2 regions of the Aliamphritea spongicola genome follow, and region 1 is predicted to be linked to the other one. Evidence: predicted binding sites of a transcription regulator. Region 1 holds the regulator's gene; the other holds the start of a gene.

Region 1 (6,083 bases):
TCTGGTTAAGGAGCTTGAAAAGCGCGGTATAGGCCGTCCGTCAACTTATGTGCCTATTATCTCGACGATTCAGGACCGTGGTTATGTTGAGTCGCAGAATCGCCGCTTCTATGCGCAGAAGATGGGTGACATTGTTACCGAGCGTCTGGTTGAGAACTTTACTGATCTGATGGATTACGGCTTTACGGCCCGTATGGAAGAAGCGCTGGATGATATCGCTAACGGCGAAGCAGACTGGAAAGTATTGCTGAATCAGTTCTACAACGGTTTCGTAAACCGTCTGGAAATTGCCCAGCAGCCTGAAGGTGGAATGCGGCCTAACTCGCCGACAGCAACCGATATTCCGTGTACCACCTGTGGCCGTGAAATGATGATCCGGACCGGTACAACAGGTGTCTTCCTGGGTTGTTCTGGCTATGCACTGCCCCCTAAAGAACGCTGTAAATCGACCATGAACCTGATTCACGGCGATGAGGTGGTCAGTGTTGACGGCGATGATGAAGAAGAATCCCGAATTCTGATTAACAAGCACCGTTGCAAGATCTGTGATACTGCAATGGACAGCTACCTGATTGATGAGCAGCGTAAATTGCATATCTGCGGTAACAACCCGGATTGCAGTGGTTTTGAGGTAGAGCAGGGCAGCTACAAGATCAAAGGCTATGACGGTCCTGTAATTGACTGTGATAAATGTGGCGCAGAAATGCAGCTGAAAACCGGCCGGTTCGGTAAATTCTTTGGTTGTACGGCTGAGGGCTGTAAAAATACCCGTAAGCTGCTCAAGAGTGGTGAAGCTGCGCCGCCGAAGATGGATCCGGTGCCTATGCCTGAGCTGGCCTGTGAGAAGGTTGAAGACACTTATGTGCTGCGTGATGGTGCATCAGGATTATTCCTGGCTGCCAGCCAGTTCCCGCGGAAACGGGAAACCCGTGCACCGAAGATCAGCGAATTACTGCCGCATCAGAGTGAAATTGATCCGAAATACAGTTTTTTGTTCAGTGCACCTGTTCAGGATGATGAAGGTAACCCGAGCATTGTCCGTTATAGCCGCAAAACCAAAGAACAGTACGTCATGACTGAGGTGGATGGTAAGGCGACAGGATGGCGGGCTTTTTATCAGGGTAACAGCTGGGTGGTTGAAGCTGCTAAGGCAAAACCAAAGGCTAAAGCGAAAGCTAAGAAGTAAACGTCTACACTTAGGGTTGATGGTCGCGGCTTTTGCTGTGGCTATTAACTTGAAGTGTATCCTTCCTGAGCAGGTATCTGTATGTCTCTGAGTGGTTTGAGTCTGACAAATCAGCGACTGTATTTTGCGAAGCTGCAGTTACAGCAGTATCAGGCACTGGCTGACAGTGAGTCAGAGCCGGCACAGCAAGCGCAGTATGAATCTGTTGTATTTCATCTGATGCAGGCTTACAGGTCATATTTGCTTGAACTCATTGAAATACAGAACATACCGTTACCGGCAGAAGCAGGTAATGCTGTGGCGTTGTTAGAAGGGTGTTCTGCTGATTTTGTTTCTCCGGAATTGCGTGAGCTGGCGATGCTGGAGAAAGACGCTGTTTCCTGGCTGGCGAATATGCTGCGGGCTTTTGCGCAGCTTTCTGCCCTGAACGAAAATAGTCATGAGTCCGGTGTTGTCCATCAATCTGAAATTAGTTTAACGATGGTAGCTGATGATGACCGGGTGACCCGTTTGAGAAACTGGCTGGATTCCCTATCTTCGGTTATCCAGCGGTTACGTGCCGTTTCTCAGGAATGGTAATTAGTTTTTAATTGTAGAGTTTTATAGATGGCTGAGTTGTTTCTGGAAATTGTTGAGCTCGAAAACGGTGAGATCGTGCTGCGTGAAATGGAATCTGACGATGTGCCGGTAATGCGTGTCAGTTTTTCTGATGACATGAAGAAGCGCCTGCAGGATCAGCATTTGGATGTTGCAAAGGTAATGCTGAGTGCCGGGATTCACATGGCAGCAGAAATGCAGAATAAGGCTGCGGAAGCTCAGGAGCTTCAAAACGCAGAAGATGAAAAGCCACCTGTATTACACTGAGCGGTAATGATTCATAAAAAAAGCGCCGGAGGGCGCTTTTTTTTATGGTGGATAAAAATTGCTTTATGAGGCCATCCGGTCCCGGATAACAATGCCATGGCTGGCACCGTGTTCAGCTGCGTTTTCCAAACCGTTGAGTTGCTCATTGCTGAGCATTCCTGGCCAGGTGATGACTGCATGGCAGGTGCCTGCTTGCAGTGCCTGACATGCCAGGTCATAAGTGGTGTGGCTGGCATCGGGCTGTAACAGCATGATCTTATTCAGATCAATACCTGCGGCAGAAAGCAGTGCTTTGGGGAGGCTGCTTGGAGGGGCAATCCAGGCAAACCAGCGATCATCGCGACTTAACTGAGCAAGCAAAGGCAGTAACATTGTTAACTGATCAAAGTCGTTATTATGCATAACAATTTCAGTGATCTTTCCGGCCAGGGCGGGCATTGGCTGTGCCGCCTGTTCGGTTAACATGCTGTCAGAAGGGCGAATCAGGGGAATATTCGCATTCTGAGTGGATTGAGTTACCAGTTCTGCCTGCATCATGTCGTTATCCTCTTCTAATCACGCCTACGCCAAGGCCTTCAATAGATAATTCCTGTTCTTCCAGGTTGATCACAATCGGGTCAAATTCTTCGTTTTCAGCAATTAGGTAAACCAGATTGCCATCTTTCTTAAAGCGTTTAACGGTGACATCGTCTTCAATACGGGCGACAACAATTTCGCCGTTTTTGGCCTGTTTGCACTGATGTACGGCCAGCAGGTCACCGTCCATAATGCCGACGTCCTTCATACTGGTGCCCCGTACCCGGAGCAGGTAATCCGCCGGTGGGTGGAAGAAATCTGCGGCAATGGTGCAGCGGTCTTCAACGTGTTGCTGGGCCAGAATCGGGTTACCTGCGGCGACCTGTCCGACTACAGGCAGGCCTGCTTCTTCCTGTTCAAGATCGGGTATACGGATACCCCGTGATGTGCCGGGTATCATTTCGATTGCACCTTTACGTGCCAGCGCCTTGAGGTGTTCCTCTGCAGCATTGGCAGACTTGAAACCCAGTTCCCGGGCAATGTCTGCACGGGTTGGCGGATAGCCGGTGGTTGCAATGTAATGTTTTATACAATCAAGAACATCGGTTTGTCGTTGTGTCAGTTTCATGATGATCTCTGTGTTTTTATCCAGTATCTGTAACTATATACAGTATTTTGCTTTTGTAAACATTTTTTATGTTTATATATCCAGTGTTATTGATAGAATGGCCGCCATTCATACAGACGGACTGATTGACGTGCTGACCGACGATCTCAAAAAACAGATACAGACTGCTTACAGTAAGTTTTTAGCCAGCCGGGGGTTAAAGGCCCGTGCCGGCCAGAAGCGGATGATTGCCGAGGTGGCAAAGGTCATTGGTAATATTCCTGTTGATGATAAGGCTCAGCGTCTCGGAGAGAATCATGTCTGTGTGGTCGAGGCCGGAACCGGTACAGGTAAAACTATTGGTTACTTGCTGGCAGCGATTCCAGTAGCGAAGGCTTTAAAAAAGAAGATCATTCTGTCGACTGCAACAGTGGCGCTTCAGGAACAGCTGCTACATAAAGATTTGCCTGAAGTACTTGAGCATACTGAACTGCCGATGAGTTTTACCCTTGCCAAAGGGCGGGGGCGTTACCTGTGTATCAATAAAGTTGAGCAGCATCTGGATTCCAGTGCCTCAACCGGTCAGATAGCATTGTATGAAGATGAACAGGCTATGCGGCTGGATCCGGAAACGGAAACTTTTTACAAGCATTTGCTGAATGAGTATGCATCCGGTCGTTGGGACGGTGACCGGGATAATCTCACTGAAGAAATTGAAGATGCCCGCTGGGGGCCGTTAACCAGCGATCATTTGCAGTGTACTAACCGTCGCTGCACTAACTTCAGTGCCTGCAGTTTTTTTAAAGCCCGGCGGGACCTGGATCAGGTTGAGTGTGTGATAGCCAATCACGATATCGTTCTGGCGGACTTGTCACTGGGGGGCGGAGCTATCCTGCCTGATCCTGCTGAAGCTATATACATCTTCGATGAGGGACACCATCTGGCCCCTAAGGCCAGTAATCACTTTGCGTTCAGTCTGCGGATCAAGTCATCGTCAAGGTGGCTGAATACGCTTCCCAAGCAGCATGCTCAGATGCTGGAGCAACTTGGCCATCCGGGCGTGATGTCGCAATATGTTGAGCAAACGTTACGTCCGGGTGAAGATTTAAAAATCCTGCTGGAGCAGATCCATGAGTTGGTGAAGCCACTTATGGTCAATGCTGAGAACGGTCGTTTACGTGACCGTTACAGGTTTGCCGGTGGCGAAGTCCCTGAAGAGCTAAGGCTGATGTTTAAGGATGCTGAGTATCTGGCTGCCCGACTGTTAACCCGCCATGAAATGTTACTGGATCTGTTTCGGGAAGCGCTTGATGGTGAAGTCGGCGACATTGATAAACAACTGGCTGAGCAGTGGTATCCGAGGCTTGGTCTTATGGTGTCGCGGTTTCAGTCCATCACCGGCTTATCGAAGAGCTTCTTCCGGGCTGATGATCTGAAAGAGAGCCCGACTGCCCGCTGGGTCAATCTGGTTGAGTCTGGTATCGGCCATGATTTTGAGTTTCACAGTGCCCCGGTGTCTGCAGCTCATATGTTACAGCAACATTTATGGCAGAACTGTTTTGCTGCCGTGGTTACATCCGCTACCCTGACTGCGCTGGGACGGTTCGATCGTGTGCTTGATGATCTGGGGCTGCCAGCGGATACACCGAGTCATAGCTTGCTGAGTCCGTTTGATCATTATAATGCTGCGGAGCTTTATATACCGGCGATGAATGCTGAAGCCAGTGATCCTGAAGCTCACACCCAGGCAGTCTGTGACTTCCTGAACAGTGAGCTGGACAGTAAAGCTGCTACTCTGGTGTTATTTACTTCCTGGCGGCAAATGCGCACAGTGCTTGCCTCGCTGGACGAAAAGCTCAACAATAGTGTGCTGTCACAGGGTGATTACAGTAAAAATGAAATACTGAAACGTCATCGTAGCCGTATTGATGACGGTGAAGGCAGTATTATTTTCGGCTTAGCGTCCTTTACAGAAGGGGTTGATCTCCCGGGGAAGTACCTGACGGAAGTTATTATCACTAAGTTACCGTTCAGTGTGCCGGATGACCCGGTTGATGCGACGATGGCCGAATGGATAGAAAATAAAGGCGGCAATGCCTTTATGGAATGGTCTGTACCGATGGCTTCTGTGCGTCTGACACAGGCAGCAGGTAGGTTATTACGGACTGAACAGGATACCGGCAGAATAGTTTTGCTGGACCGGCGTGTGATAAGCCGGCGCTATGGGCGGCAGTTATTAGATGCTTTGCCGCCTTTCCGACGTACCGTTGGCTAAGGCTGAAGGGTATCGTCTCTTAATGAGTTCCGGGTTTTGTAAGGTATGCGCTTCTTAAGTGGAAAAGAGAAAGTGAAGAGTATGCAGCAAAGCGGACGGGATGATATGAGTATTTGAATATATAGGTATTAACTTGATAAAAAATTTGTTTCGTAAGGTGAATAAGTCACCGGAGTCAGCTGAGGCACAGCCGCAGGCTGCAACAGTTAAGCCCCAGAAAAAAGCGACAGAAGCTAAAGTAAAGTCTAAGCCAAAGGCAAAATCCAAGCCTCGCCAGCCAAAAGCAAAGCCTCAGCCTGTATGGTCTATGGATCAGTTTCAGGTAGAGCCTCAGGAAGGTAAGCAGCGTTTTCACGACTTTAATTTGCCTGATGATGTGATGCATGCCATTGCTGATCTTGAGTTTAAATACTGCTCTGCAATCCAGGCTGCAACCCTGAAACAGTCTCTGGCTGGCAAAGATATGATTGGTAAAGCGCAGACAGGAACGGGTAAAACTGCCGCTTTTCTGATCAGTATTATTACTGACCTGATTGACTTTCCCCTGGAGCATAAACGTGCCCGTGGGGTGCCGCGGGCGCTGATCATCGCGCCGACACGCGAATTAACGTTGCAGATTGCTTCAGATGCTGAGC
Region 2 (6,083 bases), 1.3 Mb from region 1:
CTGTGTTACTCAGGCTATAGCTGAAACTGAAGTAATCCAGTACCCGGTCAATAAACTCAAAGCCTTCACAGTGGCTGTGCTGTTCCAGAAAACTGTTAACTTCTGACTCATGGAACAGACGGCGCAGAAAATATAAGGCAGGCCCACGCAGCGGTGCCGGTTTTGTCATGAAAGCGGGGTATTTATCCTGGATTATCTGTTCAACATTGATCACGGAATCTGAACCTTAATCTGCCCGGGGAAGTGGCAAACAATTTATGAGTGTTTGGTGACAGTTCCCTTGCTGATTAATGACATTCCGGTTAAAACCCCCGGAATTTCAGGGGGTACAGTACCTACTTAGGTGAACAGGGGCTTTACAATTGCCTGTCTTGCCTATAGTTTCAAATTAATTGATGCAGTGCGTCGGACGTCATCTTCATTCATTGGGTATTGCTTGTATTGCCGGGGATCCGGCTGAATCAGACGCCAGCATCCAGACTAAGAGTGTCTGCCGGTTTTAGTGGAATAGTTATCCGGATGTAAAGGACACTCCGAAAAGGACTTATTGTGACCTCTGATCTTATTGATACGGATGCTTCACGGTTATTTCAGCAGTTGATCGATGGAGTGGCGAACCTGTATGACGAAGCCTTTTTTCAGGGGCTGGTTAACGGGTTGGCAAAAATACTGGGTGCGGATCTGGCGATGGTGTCTCTGCTGGATCACGAAAACCCGAATAACGCTACCAGCCTTGCTCTGAGTCTGGACGGCGTGCCTGCCGCGAATATCTACTATCGTCTTGAAAATACCCCCTGTTTTGACCTGAAAGGGCGAAAAATCCTTTATATCCCGGATGGTGCCATGATGCGCTATCCCCAGGCAGATATGCTCAACCGGCTGGAAATGGACGGTTATCTTGGCATTCCTCTTTGTGACCATGAAGACCAGCCGATGGGGAATCTTCTGGTTGCATCCCGCGGGCGGCTTAAAGTGCCGTCCGGGCTGATACGTTTATTACCGGTGCTTATCAACCGGGCAGAGTCTGAGCTTACCCGCCTGGGCCTTTCCAGACGCCTGCGTGACAGCAATGATCAGTTACAGCGTATTCAGAGCCTTGCCAGCCTCGGTAGCTGGACACTGGATGTTCAGAGCCGCCAGTTAAACTGTTCTGCACAGGCCCGAAGCCTGTTCGGGCTGCACTCCCAGCGCAGCGCTTTTTTGAGTGATGTACTGGAAAAGCTGTTTACTGAAGACCGCGAACAGCTGCAGGGCCTGACGGAAAAAGTACTGACCCGTAAGCTGGTGGATACCTGTCTGGTACGGCTGAAACATCCCACCGGTTCAACCCGCTGGCTGCATATTCAGGCAGAGCCGGTGGCAGATCCTTTCAAGGAAGTGACCCTGATCAGAGGGATTGTTCAGGACATGACTGAGCTGATTAACAGTCAGAATCAGGTCATTGATAACGAAATGCGTTTCCGGGCACTGGTGGACGCTTCTCCCTACGGCATTATTGAGATCAACCTTGAAGGTGAAGTGATATTTGCCAACCCGAAGGCGCACCAGATATTTGCTTATCCGCCGGATCAGATGGTGGGCAGGCCGATCAGTGAAACCATGCTGTCAGAAGAACGGGAGTACTACAGCCGCAAACTGGGCCGGATGGTAGATGAGTTTCCTCACCTGGATACCTACAGCCGTAAAGGTATCCGCCAAGACGACAGCATCATTGATATTCAGGTCAATATTAACTACCGGCTGAATGAGCAGGGCAAGACCCGTGGCTTTGTCGGATTCATTTCGGATATTACCAGCCGTAACCGCCGGGAACTGAAGTTACGCCAGCTGTCGACGGTGGTTGAACAGAGCCCGTCTGCCATTCTGATTACCAACCAGCAGGGGGTGATCGAATATGTGAATCCGGCGTTTGAAGCCAGCACCGGTTATAAGAGCAAGGTGGCCATCGGAGAAACACCACGGATTCTGAAATCCGGCAAAATGCCGGAGCATATTTATGAAGGCTTATGGGAGAACCTGCATCAGGGACTGCCGTGGCGTGGGGAGTTACTCAATCACCGGGCCAATAAGGAAGAATTCTGGGCACTGACCAGCATTGCACCGATTACCGGCGATGATCAGCAGATCACCCACTATGTCTGCATTATGGAAGATATCACCCGGCATAAGCAGCAGGAACAGCAACTGGCGTTTCAGGCCAAATATGATGCTGTCACCGGGCTGCCGAACCGGATGGTTGCCATGCAGCGCCTCACTAACAGTATCCGGCTGGCGAAAAAACGTGGCACCCATGTGCTGGTTATATTTATCGATCTGGACCACTTTAAACGCATTAATGACAGCTTTGGTCACAGTACCGGTGACCGTTTCCTGGGCAGCGTGGCTGAACTTCTGAAGGAAGCGGTTCGCAGCGAAGATATCATCGCCCGTTTTGGTGGCGATGAGTTCTTGCTGATCATGGATGATATTGAAGACATTGCGGTGGCAGAGCGGATCATTGAAAAAGTACTCCGGGCTTTTAATGCGCCGGTGTACATTGAAGAGCACGAGTTGTTTGTGACGGCATCCCTGGGGGGGGCTGTGTATCCGCAGGATGGCGACAACGCAGAAACCCTGCTGCGTAACGCCGACGCGGCTATGTATATTGCCAAGTCCAGAGGCCGCAACGATTACCACTTCTTTACGCCGGAAATGAATCAGCATGCCCAACAGCAGATGTTGATGGAGACACATCTACAGCGGGCGCTGGAATTTGAAGAAATGAGCCTGCATTTTCAGCCAATTACCTGCAGCCGGCGCAATGAAGTGGTTGCCTGTGAGGTACTGCTTCGCTGGCACAGCCCGGTGCTGTCGAATGTCAGTCCGGATGATTTTATTCCGCTGGCGGAAGACCTGGGCCTGATCAATGAGCTGGGTGAATGGGTGATTGAGCGGGCACTGGAGCAGTATCTGCTCTGGCGCAGTTCACTACCGGATGACTTCCGTATGTGTATCAATGTGTCTCCCAAGCAGTTCCAGAAGAACGGTTTCGCTGACTGGTTACTGGCGTTACTGGAACAGCATCAGTTATCGCCGCAGGTCCTTGAGCTGGAAATTACCGAGGGCTTGTTGCTGAACCGCTGGTCTGAAGTGGATGAGCAGATACAGAAGATTACCGGGGCAGGTATCCGTTTATCCATTGATGATTTCGGCACCGGTTTTGCGTCGATCAGCTATTTACGCCGCTATTCCTTCAATACCCTGAAAATCGACAAGTCTTTTGTCGCAGCTTCACTGACCGATTCAGCCGATGCGGCGCTGATCCGCTCGGTTATTGCCCTGGCGCAGGGGATGGGATTAACCACCGTGGCAGAAGGGGTTGAGACTCCTGAACAGGCGGAGCTTCTGCAGCAGCTTGGCTGTGACAGAATGCAGGGCTTCCTGTACAGCAAACCGGTCAGCCAGGATCATTTCATGCATTTGGTTCACTCATCTGAAAGTGTACAGCCTGCTTAGTAGCCCGTTTATCTGCCTCTCTGGCCATCCTGTTATTCATTTGATGGATCTTTGCCGGAATTTTTCTGGGGCAACTAGCATTCGTGCTGCAAAATTATTATCCTTAAGTCTAAGCGTAACGGTCTTTCTGACAGAAAGGCTAAAGGGATAAACGCTGTTGGTACTGCATACGCAGTGAAATACCAGGATTTCTAAAGGGATGTAGAACTCATCATGAAAAAATTTAATTCCGCTTTTGCTCGTCGTTTAGTCATTTCTCACCTTGTTAATACCATTGAACGCCCCAGTGTACCTGCGCTGATGCAGGAAACCGGCTGGCCGCGCCGTACCATTCAGGATGTCATTAAGGCGATTCCGGGGCTGGGCATTAAAATTCACTTCAAACAGGATGGCCGCAGAAATAACGATGGCTATTATGTGATTGATAACTGGGGCCCGTTCGATCCGTCCTGGGTGGGTAATCACCTGAAGTCGCTGGAGTCTTCTTTACGGCGTCAGTAAAGGGTTTTAGAACCGCTCAAGACTCAGATAAAATCCCGATGAAAACAGTGCACAGCTAAAACGCTCTGCACTGTTTTTTTATACAGTAAGTTGCATTACACTTAGCCCATCAGTTCTGATTGTGTAACGTAATTTATGTCTGACGAACAAGGGACATCAGGCCCGCAACGAAAAATCATCCACTGTGACTGCGACTGTTTTTTTGCCGCTGTTGAAATGCGCGATGATCCTTCCCTGAGAGATATACCCATTGCCATTGGTGGTTCGTCAGACCGCAGAGGCGTTATCTCCACCTGTAATTATCCGGCCCGTGAGTTCGGCATCCATTCGGCGATGTCGACTGCCAAGGCGCTGATGAAGTGCCCACATTTGCATTTGCTGCCTGGTAATATGGAAAAATACCGTCAGGCATCCCAGCAGATTATGGCCATTTATCAGGATTACACCGACCTGATTGAACCCCTGTCTCTGGATGAAGCCTTTCTGGATGTGACCGGATCAGCCCATTGTGGCGGCAGTGCCACCCGCATTGCTGAAGAAATCCGTGCCCGGGTATTCGCGGAAGTAGGCATCACTATTTCTGCCGGGGTGGCGGGGAATAAGTTTCTGGCTAAGATCGCCAGTGACTGGCGTAAACCGGATGGCCTGTTTGTGGTGCCGCCCCATGAGATGGAGACGTTTATTGAAACCCTGCCGGTGGCCAAGATCTTCGGTGTGGGTAAGGTAACCGCGGCAAAACTTCATGAGATGGGCATTGAGACCTGTGGCCAGCTAAAGCAGTTTTCCCTGGCGCAGCTGGTGGATCGTTTCGGCCGTTTCGGCAAACGGTTATACGAGCTCTCCCGGGGAATCGATGAGCGGCCGGTGAAGGTATCTCGTGAACGTAAGTCGGTGAGTGTTGAGCATACCTATCCGCAGGATCTGCAGGACCTGAATGCCTGTTTACAGCAGTTACCGGTGCTGATGCAGGAATTGCAGCGCCGTTATCATAAACACAAAGATAAACGGGATATTAGCGGGGCAGTTGTGAAGCTGAAATTTCATGACTTTTCGCAAACCACCGTTGAGCAAGCGACACCGACACCCAATCTCGCACTTTACCGGCATTTATGTGAACAGGCCTGGCTACGGGGAGAACGTCCGGTTCGGCTGATCGGTCTGGGGTACCGGCTGGTGGAACATAAGCCCCGGCAGGGGGTACAGCTCAGCCTGTTTGACTGAACAGGCAGGGCTTTGCAACCTGGCAGGGCAATGACGTGCAAGCATATGACACCAGTGAATAATGGTTGTCATATTTTCATGCTTAAATCCTTTGGCTAATTTCAATTGGCGCTGTCCTTGCGGTGTCGCGATGTTATATAATCCTGCGCCTTTCTTGCGTCATTTGTACCCGAACAGCCCGGTTTAGCCGGTTCGCTGTCGCTACAGATGTAATTAATTTTCCCGGAGCACATAAATTCTATGCTGCAATTGTTAGTTAAGCGTTCACAGAGCCTGAAAGCTGATGTTCTTTCCGGCCTTACTGTTGCTCTGGCCCTGGTGCCGGAAGCAGTCGCCTTTGCCTTCGTGGCAGGCGTAGAACCGTTGGTTGGCTTATATGCTGCCTTCATGGTTGGTCTGATTACTGCCACGATTGGTGGCCGTCCGGGCATGATTTCCGGTGCCACAGGGGCACTGGCGGTTGTGATGGTCAGCCTGGTAGCCATGCACGGGGTGGAATATCTGTTTGCCACCGTGGTGCTGATGGGGATATTCCAGATACTCGCTGGGGTATTCCGGCTGGGTAAATTTATCCGCATGGTGCCTTATCCGGTGATGCTCGGTTTCGTGAATGGTCTGGCGATAGTGATCTTCCTGGCGCAGATGAAACAGTTCCAGATGCTGGATGATGACGGCAATCTGGTCTGGCTGCAGGGTGACCAGATGATGATGATGCTGGGGCTGATTGCCCTGACCATGGCGATCATCCACTTCCTGCCGAAGCTGACTAAGGCATTGCCGTCCACACTGGTGGCGATTATCACCGTGACCGCACTGGTAATTGGTCTGGATCTGGATGCCCGTACCGTACAGGACGTACTGGCTGA

The links. Region 1 encodes LexA, which represses DNA repair genes until DNA is damaged. Its sites were predicted from a motif close to TACTGTNTANNTANACAGTA; they were not measured.
Region 2: a site for LexA is predicted at 4,065-4,084, ahead of dinB (DNA polymerase IV). Genes of this name have one in related genera too.

What each region holds. Positions count from the first base shown of each region.
Region 1 covers NZ_JAFIDL010000001.1:22,079-28,161, forward strand. Annotated here, with positions in the region: gene topA (type I DNA topoisomerase) at 1-1,186, shown strand, start outside; gene JYB63_RS00140 (DUF6586 family protein) at 1,268-1,765, shown strand; gene JYB63_RS00145 (hypothetical protein) at 1,793-2,050, shown strand; gene JYB63_RS00150 (cell division inhibitor SulA) at 2,114-2,587, opposite strand; gene lexA (transcriptional repressor LexA) at 2,592-3,194, opposite strand; gene dinG (ATP-dependent DNA helicase DinG) at 3,292-5,448, shown strand; gene rhlB (ATP-dependent RNA helicase RhlB) at 5,756-6,083, shown strand, end outside.
Region 2 covers NZ_JAFIDL010000001.1:1,365,881-1,371,963, reverse strand. Annotated here, with positions in the region: gene olsF (bifunctional ornithine lipid synthase OlsF) at 1-214, opposite strand, end outside; gene JYB63_RS06350 (EAL domain-containing protein) at 550-3,495, shown strand; gene JYB63_RS06345 (helix-turn-helix domain-containing protein) at 3,709-3,996, shown strand; gene dinB (DNA polymerase IV) at 4,132-5,217, shown strand; gene JYB63_RS06335 (SulP family inorganic anion transporter) at 5,458-6,083, shown strand, end outside.